Regions from separate parts of the Leclercia sp. genome, predicted to be linked through region 3. Evidence: predicted binding sites of a transcription regulator. Region 3 holds the regulator's gene; each other region holds the start of a gene.
The links. Region 3 encodes PurR, which represses purine synthesis genes. Its sites were predicted from a motif close to CANGCAAACGTTTGCNTG; they were not measured.

Region 1: a site for PurR is predicted at 1,831-1,848, ahead of gcvT (glycine cleavage system aminomethyltransferase GcvT). Genes of this name have one in related genera too.
Region 2: a site for PurR is predicted at 2,438-2,455, ahead of V7Q49_RS13010 (NCS2 family permease). Genes of this name have one in related genera too.

What each region holds. Positions count from the first base shown of each region.
Region 1 is NZ_DAIQCE010000008.1:102,479-106,686, forward strand. Features, by position in the region: gene gcvP (aminomethyl-transferring glycine dehydrogenase) at 1-107, opposite strand, end outside; gene gcvH (glycine cleavage system protein GcvH) at 234-623, opposite strand; gene gcvT (glycine cleavage system aminomethyltransferase GcvT) at 647-1,741, opposite strand; gene ubiI (FAD-dependent 2-octaprenylphenol hydroxylase) at 2,170-3,372, opposite strand; gene ubiH (2-octaprenyl-6-methoxyphenyl hydroxylase) at 3,385-4,208, opposite strand, start outside.
Region 2 is NZ_DAIQCE010000004.1:39,104-43,311, reverse strand. Features, by position in the region: gene V7Q49_RS13020 (4'-phosphopantetheinyl transferase family protein) at 1-298, shown strand, start outside; gene V7Q49_RS13015 (NADPH-dependent FMN reductase) at 319-885, shown strand; gene V7Q49_RS13010 (NCS2 family permease) at 1,003-2,337, opposite strand; gene yieH (6-phosphogluconate phosphatase) at 2,506-3,171, shown strand; gene V7Q49_RS13000 (alpha/beta hydrolase-fold protein) at 3,212-4,208, opposite strand, start outside.
Region 3 is NZ_DAIQCE010000001.1:1,368,839-1,373,046, forward strand. Features, by position in the region: gene V7Q49_RS06405 (MFS transporter) at 1-407, opposite strand, end outside; gene cydH (cytochrome bd-I oxidase subunit CydH) at 573-662, opposite strand; gene purR (HTH-type transcriptional repressor PurR) at 958-1,983, shown strand; gene punR (DNA-binding transcriptional activator PunR) at 1,980-2,912, opposite strand; gene punC (purine nucleoside transporter PunC) at 3,028-4,208, shown strand, end outside.

The sequences.
Region 1 (4,208 bases), on a different contig from region 3:
TCCGCGCCAACCGTCTTCAGCATCTCCTGCTGTTGTTGAGCATCCGGCCCAATGTGACGTTCAATGAAGGCGCCACGGTTTTCAAGCTGGCTTAAAGTCTGTGTCATGAGCGATGGTTCCTGAAACGTGCAGTGAATGTGTTTTCTCCCTCTCCCTAAGGGAGAGGGCTGGGGTGAGGGTGTCGTCTGTTCCCCTCACCCTACCCTCTCCCCACAGGGGAGAGGGATAAAGGTTTACTCGTCTTCCAGTAAGGCTTCGTACGCAGTCGCATCCAGCAGAGCGGCAACTTCCGCTTCGTCGCTGGCTTTAATTTTGAAGATCCAGCCTTCTCCGTATGGCTCGCTGTTGACCAGCTCCGGGGAGTCGCTCAGCGCGTCGTTAACCGCCACAATTTCGCCGCCCACTGGCGCATAGATATCAGAAGCGGCTTTAACGGATTCCGCCACGGCGCAGTCGTCGCCCGCGGTGACGGTCGCGCCCACTTCCGGCAGATCCACAAAGACCATGTCACCTAACAGCTCCTGAGCATGCTCGGTGATCCCAACGGTGTAGGTGCCGTCGGCTTCTTTGCGCAGCCACTCGTGTTCTTTGCTGTATTTCAGTTCTGCTGGCACATTGCTCATTGAATTTCTCCTGATAAAAATAATTAGGCGACCGGTTTACCGGCGCGAACAAAAATCGGTTTGGTCACGCGGACCGGCATTTCGCGGTTGCGGATCTGCACCACGGCAGTCTCGCCAATACCCGCCGGCACACGCGCCAGAGCAATACTGTAACCCAGCGTCGGGGAGAAGGTGCCGCTGGTGATAATGCCTTCGCAGTGGTTGCCATTGGCGTCGGTGAAGCGTACCGGCAGCTCGCCGCGCAGCACGCCTTTCTCGGTCATGACCAGGCCAACCAGCTGTTCGGTGCCCTTCTCACGCTGCTGTTCCAGCACTTCACGACCGATAAAGTCGCGATCGGCCGGTTCCCACGCAATGGTCCAGCCCATGTTGGCCGCCAGCGGAGAGACGCCTTCGTCCATCTCCTGGCCGTACAAATTCATCCCGGCTTCCAGACGCAGGGTATCGCGCGCGCCCAGACCGGCCGGCTTAACGCCCGCTTCCACCAGCGCACGCCAGAAATCGGCCGCTTTTTCGTTCGGCATTGCAATTTCATAGCCCGCTTCGCCGGTATAGCCGGTGGTAGCCACAAACAGTTCGCCCGCCTGCACGCCAAAGAACGGCTTCATGCCCTCGGTGGCTTGACGCTGTTCATCAGTGAACAGTGACGCGGCTTTCGCCTGCGCGTTCGGCCCCTGGACCGCGATCAGCGACAGGTCATCACGCACGGTGATGTCAATGGCGTAAGGTTCAGCGTGCTGAGTGATCCAGGCGAGGTCTTTTTCACGGGTGGCGGAGTTAACAACGAGGCGGAAGAAATCATCGGTGAGGTAATAAACAATCAGGTCGTCAATCACGCCGCCGGAGGCATTCAGCATGCCGGAATAGAGCGCTTTGCCCGGCTTCGTGAGTTTGGCCACGTCGTTCGCCAGCAGATAGCGCAGAAACTCCCGGGTGCGGCTGCCGTGCAGATCGACAATGGTCATATGCGAGACGTCGAACATACCGGCATCGGTGCGCACCGCATGATGCTCATCAATCTGCGAACCATAATGCAGCGGCATCATCCAGCCATGGAAATCGACCATGCGCGCACCGCATAAGGTGTGTTGTTCGTACAAAGGCGTCTGTTGAGCCATCTTTTCCTCGTTGAATAAGCTGGGCTGTCTTGCGTTTTATGCTGAAAAATTCATCACAAAACCCGGCATCGGCACCACTCCCGGACGCCGACGCAAACGTTCTCTTTAACCTGAACTTACCACCGAAAATGGTGGTTAACCATAAGGCAAAGTGGGTCATCACATTAGCTTATGGTCAAAAATGCCAGCAAAGCGTACAGAGTTATTCACTATAAAAATGCGAAACGTTCCGCACAAAAGCAAAGTCTATAAGAGCATATTTAGCATGGGCTGATATTTAGTGCGGAAAAACGCGCGGAATTTCCGTAACATAAAAATAGCCAGATTAGATAATCTAATGCGAAAAAGTCAGTGAAATTAGATTATTTCAAACGAGGGAATTTCCCCGGCGCAGAGGCCGGGCAAATAAAGTGTGACGAGGTTCTAAATTAGCGTAGCCAGTCCGGCAGGTCGTTAAGACCCATCGCCTGACGCAGGAGTTGTGGTTTGACGCCCGGGAGGGTGTCGGCCAGTTTCAGGCCGAGATCGCGCAGCAGTTTTTTCGCCGGATTGGCACCGGCAAAGAGTTCGCGGAACCCCTGCATGCCCGCCAGCATCATCGCCGCACTGTGCTTACGGCTGCGCTCGTACCGACGCAGATACAGATGCTGACCAATATCCTTGCCCTCGCGATGCAGGCGGCGCAGTTCATTCACCAGCTCGGCGGCATCCATAAAGCCCAGATTCACGCCCTGCCCGGCCAGCGGATGAATGGTATGCGCCGCGTCGCCAACCAGCGCCAGACGGTGCGCCGCGAACTGACGCGCATAGCGGCCGGTTAATGGAAACACCTGACGCTCGCTTTCGACGGCACAGAGCCCCAGCCGGTTATCAAAGGCCACACACAGGGCCTGATTAAACTCGTCGGCTGAGGCCTCCTGCATCTGCTGAGCCTTCTCGGGGGACAGCGACCAGACGATGGAGCAAAGATGCGGATCGCTAAGGGGCAGGAAGGCGAGGATGCCGTCGTTGTGGAAAATCTGCCGGGCCACGGCCTGATGCGGCTCTGCGGTGCGGATGGTGGCGACCAGCGCGTGATGGCGATAGTCCCAGTACGTCAGCGGAATGTCGGCTTTGTTGCGCAGCCAGGAGTTTGCGCCATCAGCTCCCACCACCAGGCGCGCGGTCAGCATGTCGCCGTTTTGCAGGGTAATAAAGGCATCGTTTTCACCCCAGGCTACCTGCTGCAGCTGAGCGGGGGCCATCAGCGTGACGTCGCTGCACTGCTGCGCTTTCTGCCACAGCGCATGGTGAATCACCGCATTTTCGATGATATGGCCGAGATGGCTGTAACCCATGCTCTCATCATCAAAGGCGATATGGCCGAAGCTGTCTTTATCCCACACTTCCATCCCGTGATAGCAGCTGGCACGCTGAGCGATAATATCTGACCAGACGCCGATGCGGGTCAGCAGCTTTTCACTGGCGGCGTTTATCGCCGAGACACGGAGTTCAGGCGGCGCATCGGAAGCGACAGGCTGAGGCTGTTTCTGCTCCAGCACCGCCACGCGCAGACCGCTACCCTGCAGACCGCAGGCCAGCGCCAGTCCTACCATTCCGCCACCGACAATGGCGACATCAACATTCTGCACTATGTTTACTCCTTAGCGAGCGACCCAACCGAGAGTCCTCTGCGCCAGCACATCGCGTGCCGGAATGAATAATTCCATTGCCATCAGCCCCAGGTTACGCCCTGCAACCAGCGGCGCCCAGCGATTGGCAAACAGATGCACCAGCCCGTCGGTGACGCCGATGGTGGCTTCTTTATCTGCCTGACGTCGTGTCTGATACTGGCACAGCACCGGATACGCGCCGCAATCCTGCTGTTGGGCAAAGGCCTGCGCCAGCGTTTCAGCCAGGCTCATCACATCGCGCAGCCCGAGGTTAAAACCCTGTCCGGCGATGGGGTGTAGCGTTTGCGCCGCATTGCCCACCAGCGCAACGCGATGGGAGACAGACTGCGACGCCGTGGTTAAAGCCAGCGGATAGATCGAACGCTTCCCGGCATGAGTGATACGCCCCAGCCGCCAGCCAAAGGCTTTTTGCAGCTCGGCGCAGAAGCGTTCGTCAGACCAGGCCTGCACGTCATCCGCCTTTTCCAGCGGATGGCACCAGACCAGCGAGCTGCGCCCCTGCGACATCGGCAGCATGGCCAGCGGGCCGTATTGGGTAAAACGTTCAAAAGCGCGGCCACGGTGTGGCTCGGCGGTGGCGACGTTGGCGATCACCGCCAGCTGATGGTACGGCTGCTGCTGCCACTGGATCCCACACTGCTGGCCGAGCGCCGAACGGGAGCCGTCGGCAGCCACCAGCAGTTGTCCCTCGAGCGTACTGCCGTCATCCAGCGTGACGCTGACCGCGGTTTCGCTGCGGGTGAAGTGTTCCACGCGCGCCGGGCAATGCAGCGTCACGCCAGGGGCATCCTGCA
Region 2 (4,208 bases), on a different contig from region 3:
CATCCGTAAGCTTTCAGGCGACGCCAGCGACTGCGCCAGCCTGCTGCAACTGTTACCGGGTTCCGGCCGCCTGCGGGCCACGAGAGCCGCACAGGTAGAAGCCTTAAGCGACGCCGAAGATGTCCTGATCTGGTCTATCGCCGTTACCCCGGCCATTGAACGGCTAAAAATTTGGGAGTTCGACAGCCGCCTCGGATGGCACAGCCTGCCGGACGTCCCCGCCCGCGCGAACGAGCCGGCCGCACGCCTGATGCGTCTGACCAGTTTACCGGCAGAAAAAGCGATTATCCTCACCTGACCTTTCAAGAAGGAGTTGTGATGTCTGATACGTTAAAGGTTGTTACGTTACTGGGAAGCCTGCGCAAGGGTTCATTCAACGGAATGGTTGCCCGCACGCTGCCGAAGCTGGCACCCGAGGGCATGGAGATTACCGCCCTGCCATCGATTGGCGATATTCCGCTGTACGACGCAGATGTGCAGCAGGAAGAGGGGTTCCCGGCTACTGTAGAAGCGCTGGCAGCACAGATCCGCGAAGCGGACGGCGTGGTGATTGTCACCCCGGAGTATAACTATTCCGTGCCGGGTGGCCTGAAGAACGCGATTGACTGGCTCTCTCGCCTGCCGGAACAGCCGCTGGCGGGTAAACCGGTGCTGATCCAGACCAGTTCCATGGGCGCGATTGGCGGCGCGCGCTGTCAGTATCATCTGCGCCAGATCCTGGTGTTCCTGGATGCGATGGTGTTGAACAAGCCAGAATTTATGGGCGGTGTGATTCAGAACAAGGTCGACCCGCAGGCGGGTGAAGTGATTGACCAGAGCACCCTGGACCATCTGACCGGTCAGCTGAGCGCGTTTGGGAAGTATATTCAGCGGGTTAAAGCGTAACAGGAGTGCGGGATGGTGCGGGATGGTGCGGCCTGATGCCCTCACCCCGGCCCTCTCCCACAGGGAGAGGGAGAACATACTAAAAACGGCAACCCTTGGGTTGCCGTTTTGCTTTTATCAGGCATCAATAAACGCAATCTTCAGCACGAACAGCAGCGCAACAACCATTACGCACGGGCTGATTTCACGCCAGCGTCCGGTGCCCGCCTTCATCACGCAGTAAGAGATAAAGCCCAGCGCAATCCCTTCGGTGATGGAGAAGCTGAACGGCATCATCACCGCGGTAATAAAGGCCGGAACCGCTTCAGTCAGGTCATCCCACTTCACGCGCGACAGGCTGGAGGTCATCAGCACCCCCACGTAGATCAGCGCGCCAGCGGCGGCGTACGGCGGCACCATGCCCGCCAGCGGTGAAAGGAAGATCACCAGCAGGAACAGCAGGCCAACCACGACCGCAGTCAGACCGGTACGACCACCCACGGACACCCCGGAAGAGGATTCGATGTAGGCGGTGACGGACGAGGTCCCAATCAGGGAACCGGTCACGGAAGAGATACTGTCCACGAACAGCGCCTGCTTCATGCGCGGGAATTTGCCCTTCTCATCCGCCAGACCGGCTTTGTCGGTCACGCCAATCAGCGTCCCGGAGGAGTCAAACAGGTTAACCAGCATGAAGGAGAAGATCACCCCGGCCAGACCCAGGTTCAGCGAGCCCGCCAGATCGACGTGGCCAATCACGGTGGTCACGCTCGGCGGCGCGGAGACGATGCCGCTGTAGTGCACATCGCCCAGCATCCAGCCCAGCAGGGTGGTGACGATAATAGAGACCAGCACCGCCGCATGAATATTGCGTGAGGCGAGGATCGCGATAATAAAGAAGCCCAGCACGCCCAGCAGCACGCTGTGGGAGGTCAGTTTACCGATGCTGACCAGGGTTTCCGGGTTCGCCACGATCACACCGGCGTTTTTCAGCCCCATCATGCCGATGAACAGACCAATACCGCTGGTGATGCCCACACGCAGGCTGACCGGGATATTGGCAATCATCCAGTAACGCACGCGGAAGATGGTCAGGATCAGCAGACCAACGGCGCCCCAGAAGATAGCGCCCATGCCCACCTGCCACGGCAGGCCCATCGCCTGAACCACCACGAAGGCGAAGAAGGCGTTCAGACCCATCGCGGGTGCCAGAGCAACCGGCAGGTTAGCGAACAGCCCCATCAGGATGCTGCCGAAGGCGGCGATCAGACAGGTGGTCACGAAGACGGCGCTGGTATCCATGCCAGCAACGCCCAGAATTTGTGGGTTCACGAAAACGATATAGACCATCGTCAGGAAGGTAGTGAAACCGGCGATCACTTCGGTGCGTGCCGTCGTGCCGTGCTCGCGCAGTTTAAACACGCGCTCAAGCAAACCCGCGCCAGAAGACTGGGTAGTGTGTTGTTGACTCATCATCTATTTCCGAACAAGGAGGGAAAATTCGTCGCTATCCTATACCAAAATGCGACAATAGGGGCGGTTGAGAGGCACTTTTTTTCATTGAATTTGCTTATACGGCAACGATTGCGTCTCAATGTTATGCGCTACGTAAACGTTAAACTTGTTAAGAAAGGGAAATGCATGTCTCAGATTGATGCAGTATTTTTCGACTGCGACGGTACACTGGTCGACAGTGAGGTCATCTGTTCCCGGGCGTATGTCACCATGTTCCAGGAATTTGGTATCACGCTCGATCTCGAAGAGACGTTCAAACGCTTTAAGGGCGTGAAGCTCTACGAAATCATCGACATCATTAACGCCGAACACGGCGTCAGTCTCGCGAAAGCGGATCTGGAGCCTGTTTACCGCGCCGAGGTCGCACGCCTCTTCGACTCAGAACTGGAAGCCATCCATGGTGCCAGCGCCCTGCTGGATGCGATGGCGGTGCCGATGTGCGTGGTCTCTAACGGCCCGGTGAGCAAAATGCAGCACTCCCTTGGCAAGCTGCAGATGCTGCACCATTTCCCGGAAAAACTGTTTAGCGGCTACGATATCCAGCGCTGGAAACCCGATCCGGCCATGATGTTCCACGCGGCAAAAGCGATGAACGTCAACGTGGAGAATTGCATCCTGGTGGATGACTCCAGCGCAGGCGCGCAGGCGGGGATCGCCGCGGGCATGGAGGTGTTCTACTTCTGTGCCGATCCGCACAACCCGCCGCTCGACCATCCGAAGGTGACGACCTTTACCGATCTGGCCCAGCTGCCGGAACTGTGGCAGGCGCGCGGCTGGCACCTTACCCGCTAAAACCGATCGGCCGTAAAGCGTGTCGCTTTACGGCTTTTTGCTATTTAAACAGCTTCTGGACGAACGCCGCATAGGCAGGTCGCCAGACATCCATCTCATGGTTCAGACCCGGATATTCGTGATACTCGAAGATGATCTGGCGTTTCTCAAGCTCCTGTTTCAACCCGGCGATATCCTTGCCCGTTACCCCATCTTTCTCGCCTACCACGACGGTAAAATTGCGTAGCTGCTTATTGATGGCCTGGGGATCGTTCAGCCGCGCGCTGACGCCAGCATCCGGTACCGTAGTGGTGGTCACGCCGCTAAAGGTGGCCAACCAGCCAAAGCGTTCAAGATGATTCATCCCGGAGACCAGCGCCTGATAGCCGCCCTGGGATAAGCCTGCCAGCGCGCGCCCTTCGGCATCGTCACGCACGTTAAACCGCTGGCTTATCAGCGGAATGATATCGTTCATCAGCTCCCGATCGGCAGCCTGAGCATTTAACGGGTAGAAAGCTTTCCGGCGCTCGTTCGGCACGAAGGTTTCAGGAACGATGCCCGCGGCATCGGTTTCGGTATCCGGCACCACCACCAGCATCGGCGCAATCTTTCCGGCCGCGAGCAGGTTATCCATGATCTGCGCGATACGCCCCTGATCGATAGCCGAACGGCCCGTATCACCAAAACCATGATAGAAGTAGAGCACCGGCAGCGGTTTTCCCTGCCCGTTATAGCCCGGCGGCGTCCAGACGAACAGCTGACGCTCCGACTTCAGCGCTGCCGAATGATAGGTCAGGGTAATAAGATCGCCGTGCGGGACCGGTTTAACATCCAGAATACTGCCCGGTACCAGCACCATGCTGGTGTTCACCTGGCGCTGCGGCTTGGTCATCGCCGTGCCGGTATCAATGCTGCGCACACCGTCAACGCTGAAGAAATACTCGTACAGATTGGGCTGCATCACCGGCCCTCGCCAGCTCCAGAGCCCCGAGGCGTCTTTGGTCATCGGATGGATGTTTTCCGGGGTCGGGATCCCCACCACCACCGAGACGCTTTTC
Region 3 (4,208 bases):
ATAAACATGGTGGCGACGGCGCTGGCCTGCTTGTGTTTCGGCACCACGCTTGCGGCCACTACCGACCCGAGGCCAAAGAAGGCACCGTGGTTCAGGCTGGTGAGAATACGCGACAGCATCAGGGTGGTGTAATCCGGCGAGAGCGCCGAGAGAACGTTACCCACGGTAAAGATCGCCATCAGAAAGATCAGCGCGTTGCGGCGTCCGCGATGGGACAGCAGGAGGGTCATCAGGGGCGCGCCCACCATCACGCCGATGGCGTAGGCGCTGATCAGCATGCCTGCAGCGGGAATAGAGACATCCACGCCCCGGGCAATAACCGGTAGCAGGCCCATCGGGGAAAATTCGGTGGTACCGATACCAAAGGCACCAATGGCCAGGGCCAGCAGCGGAAAATTGATTCTCATACTTCAACTCCAGACACCGTGTCGTCAGGCGACACAGAACAATGAAGGCGAAAGCATGACATCAATCACAAAAAATGAGAAGTTAACAATTTAGCAAAAGATTTTTGCAGGGCGCGTAACAATAAGCGAAAAGGAACGAGGGAGAGCTGACCTCTCCCGCATCAATCAGTGCAGTGCCGCAGTCAGACCGCTGGCAACAATCAGACTCAGAACAATAATGGTAGTAATCAGCGAAAACTTAAGATCGGTACTCATCAATTTTTCTCCTTTTAATCACCCTACGAAGAGTGAGCTTGCTCATTTTTACACAGTTGAGGGTAAAAATCTTGCAGGATTTAGATTGATATCGGTTTTTGCTCTTCCCCTTTGGGCCAAGATAAGACAAAATTCCACGCTAAATTTATTAGCGTACCGGCCATTGACCCCCTCCTGACGTCCTGTGTCGTTTTCCCGGCGTACCGCAATTCAAATTGCGCAATTAGGGCGAGTGAAGGCAAACGTTTACCTATTGGTTTTTCAGGAGCTTAGATATGGTCTGGAGTGACATCTGATGGCAACAATTAAAGACGTGGCGAAACGCGCAAACGTTTCCACTACAACCGTATCACATGTTATTAACAAAACCCGCTTTGTCGCGGAAGAGACCCGCAACAACGTCTGGGCGGCCATTAAAGAGCTGCACTACTCTCCAAGCGCCGTGGCCCGTAGTCTGAAGGTGAATCACACCAAATCGATCGGCCTGCTGGCGACCAGCAGTGAAGCGCCCTATTTTGCGGAAATTATTGAAGCGGTAGAGAAGAACTGCTTCCAGAAAGGCTACACCCTGATCCTCGGCAACGCCTGGAACAGCCTCGAAAAACAGCGGGCCTATCTGTCGATGATGGCGCAAAAGCGCGTCGACGGTCTGCTGGTGATGTGTTCCGAATACCCGGAACCCCTGCTCACCATGCTGGAAGAGTATCGCAATATTCCGATGGTGGTGATGGACTGGGGCGAAGCGAAGGCCGACTTTACCGATTCGGTGATCGATAACGCCTTTGAAGGCGGCTACATGGCCGGTCGTTATCTGATCGAACGCGGCCACCGCGAAATCGGCGTGATCCCGGGGGCGCTGGAGCGCAACACCGGTGCCGGGCGTCTGGCGGGCTTTATGAAGGCGATGGAAGAGGCATTAATCACGGTGCCGGAAAACTGGATCGTGCAGGGTGACTTTGAGCCGGAGTCCGGCTACCGCGCCATGCAGCAGATCCTCTCCCAGAGCCCGCGTCCAACCGCCATCTTCTGCGGCGGGGATATTATGGCGATGGGTGCGCTCTGCGCCGCCGATGAGATGGGTCTGCGCGTTCCGCAGGACGTTTCGCTGATCGGGTATGATAACGTGCGCAACGCCCGCTTCTTTACCCCGGCGCTGACCACCATCCACCAGCCGAAAGATTCGCTGGGGGAGACCGCCTTCAATATGCTGCTGGACCGTATCGTCAATAAGCGCGAAGAGTCCCAGTCCATTGAGGTACATCCGCGCCTGATTGAACGCCGCTCCGTCGCGGATGGTCCGTTCCGCGACTACCGCCGTTAATCCTCTCCGGGAGCCAGCATCTCTGGCTCCCGCAGCCACTCCCGGTTCATCGTTTCACTGTCTCCCAGATAATCCAGCAGCCAGGCCAAAGCCGGCGACATATCGTTTTGTTGCCAGGTCAGGCAGCACGCCGCATCCGGGAAGGGATTTTCCAGCGTTAGCTCAACCCACTTGCCGCTGTCGATCCACGGTCGGGCAAAATGCACCGGCACCATCCCCACGCACAGGCCGGCCGAGAGGCAGGTGGCCGACGATTCCCAGTCGGGTGTAACAATCCGCCGCTGGTTGTCCAGCAGCCAGGTGATGCGTTTCGGCAGCGAGCGGGAGGTGTCTTCGCGCACCAGCGAGGGCCAGTTGCGCAGGGTATCATCGCTGAGCGGCCCTTCCATGGCGGCCAGCGGATGATGGCTGGCGACCACGCAAATCCAGCTCAGCGTGCCCATATCACGAAACGCATAGCGTCCCCCGACCGGGATCGCCTGGGTGGCACCTATCGCCATCTCCACCCTGCCGTCCGCCAGCGCGTCCCAGACGCCGTTAAAGACCTCCTGCGAGACCCGCAGCTCGACGTCCGAAAAGTGGCGGTAAAAATCGACAATCATCTGCCGGGTGCGCTCGGGGCGCACGATATTATCCACCGCAATGGAGATATGGCTGCGCCAGCCGTTGGCGATCTGCTGACACTGTTCGCGGGTGATCTGCATTTTTTTGATAACAGACCGCCCCTCTTTCAGAAACCAGGTCCCGGCGGGGGTCAACTCCACGTCGCGATGACGCCGTTCAAACAGCGGCACCGCCAGCCACTCCTCCAGCTGACGCACGGTATAGCTGATGGCGGACGGAACGCGATGCAGCTCCTGCGCTGCTCCGCTGAAGCTGCCGTTACGCGCGACGGCATCCACCACTTCAAGAGAATATTCTGACCACATTTTCTGCCTGCAAAATTTTTGAACGCAACCGCCAAATATTAGCGTTTCACAAGCGGGTTTGCACTCCCTACACTCAGCGCCTACCCATACCTGCGCCCAAACGGAGAATAGAACAATGACACCCGGGAAAGGATTTTTAGTCTGGCTCGGCGGCTTAAGCGTGCTGGGCTTCCTCGCCACCGATATGTACCTGCCTGCCTTCTCGATCATGCAGGAGGATCTGCAAACCCCGGCGGCCGCCATTAGCGCCAGCCTGAGCCTGTTCCTGGCAGGCTTTGCCTTTGCCCAACTGCTGTGGGGACCGATGTCCGACCGCTTCGGCCGTAAGCCGGTGCTGCTGGCTGGTTTAGCCATTTTTGCCCTCGGCTGCCTCGGCATGCTGTGGGTCCGCGATGCCACCTGGCTGCTGGTGCTGCGCTTTATCCAGGCGGTGGGGGTCTGCGCCGCAGCGGTGACCTGGCAGGCGCTGGTAACCGATTACTACCCGGCCTCGCGCACTAACCGCATTTTCGCCACCATCATGCCGCTGGTCGGTCTCTCTCCGGCGCTGGCGCCGCTGCTGGGCAGCTGGATCCTCGCCCACTTCAGCTGGCAGGCCATTTTTGCAGTGCTGTTTGTTATCACCCTGGTGCTGATGATCCCGGCGTTTTTCCTGAAGCCGACAGCGACAAAAAAAGGACAATCTGAGCAACGCGTTACCTTTGTTTCGCTGCTCCGCTCGCGCACCTATCGCGGCAACGTGCTGATCTACGCCGCCTGCTCCGCGAGCTTCTTCGCCTGGCTGACCGGCTCGCCGTTTATTCTCAGCGACATGGGCTACAGCCCGGCGGCGATCGGCCTGAGCTACGTGCCGCAGACCATCGCCTTCCTGATCGGTGGCTATGGCTGCCGTGCCGCGCTGCAGAAGTGGCAGGGCCACCAGATGCTGCCGTGGCTGCTGGGGCTGTTTGCCTTCAGCGTGATCGCCACCTGGGCGGTCGGGTTTATCCCGGGCGCGGGCCTGGCTGAGCTGCTGATCCCCTTCTGCCTGATGGCGGTGGCGAACGGCGCAATCTACCCGATTGTGGTCGCGCAGGCCCTGCGTCCCTTCCCGCAGGCGACCGGCAGCGCAGCCGCTCTGCAAAACACCCTGCAACTGGGCCTCTGCTTCCTGGCGAGCCTGCTGGTATCGTGGCTGATTGCTACTCCGCTGCTGACCACCACCAGCGTGATGGTAGCAACCGTGGTGCTGGCGGCGCTGGGCTACCGGATGCAGTACGTCCCTGCAGGCCCGCAGGATGACAGCCTGCAAGCCGA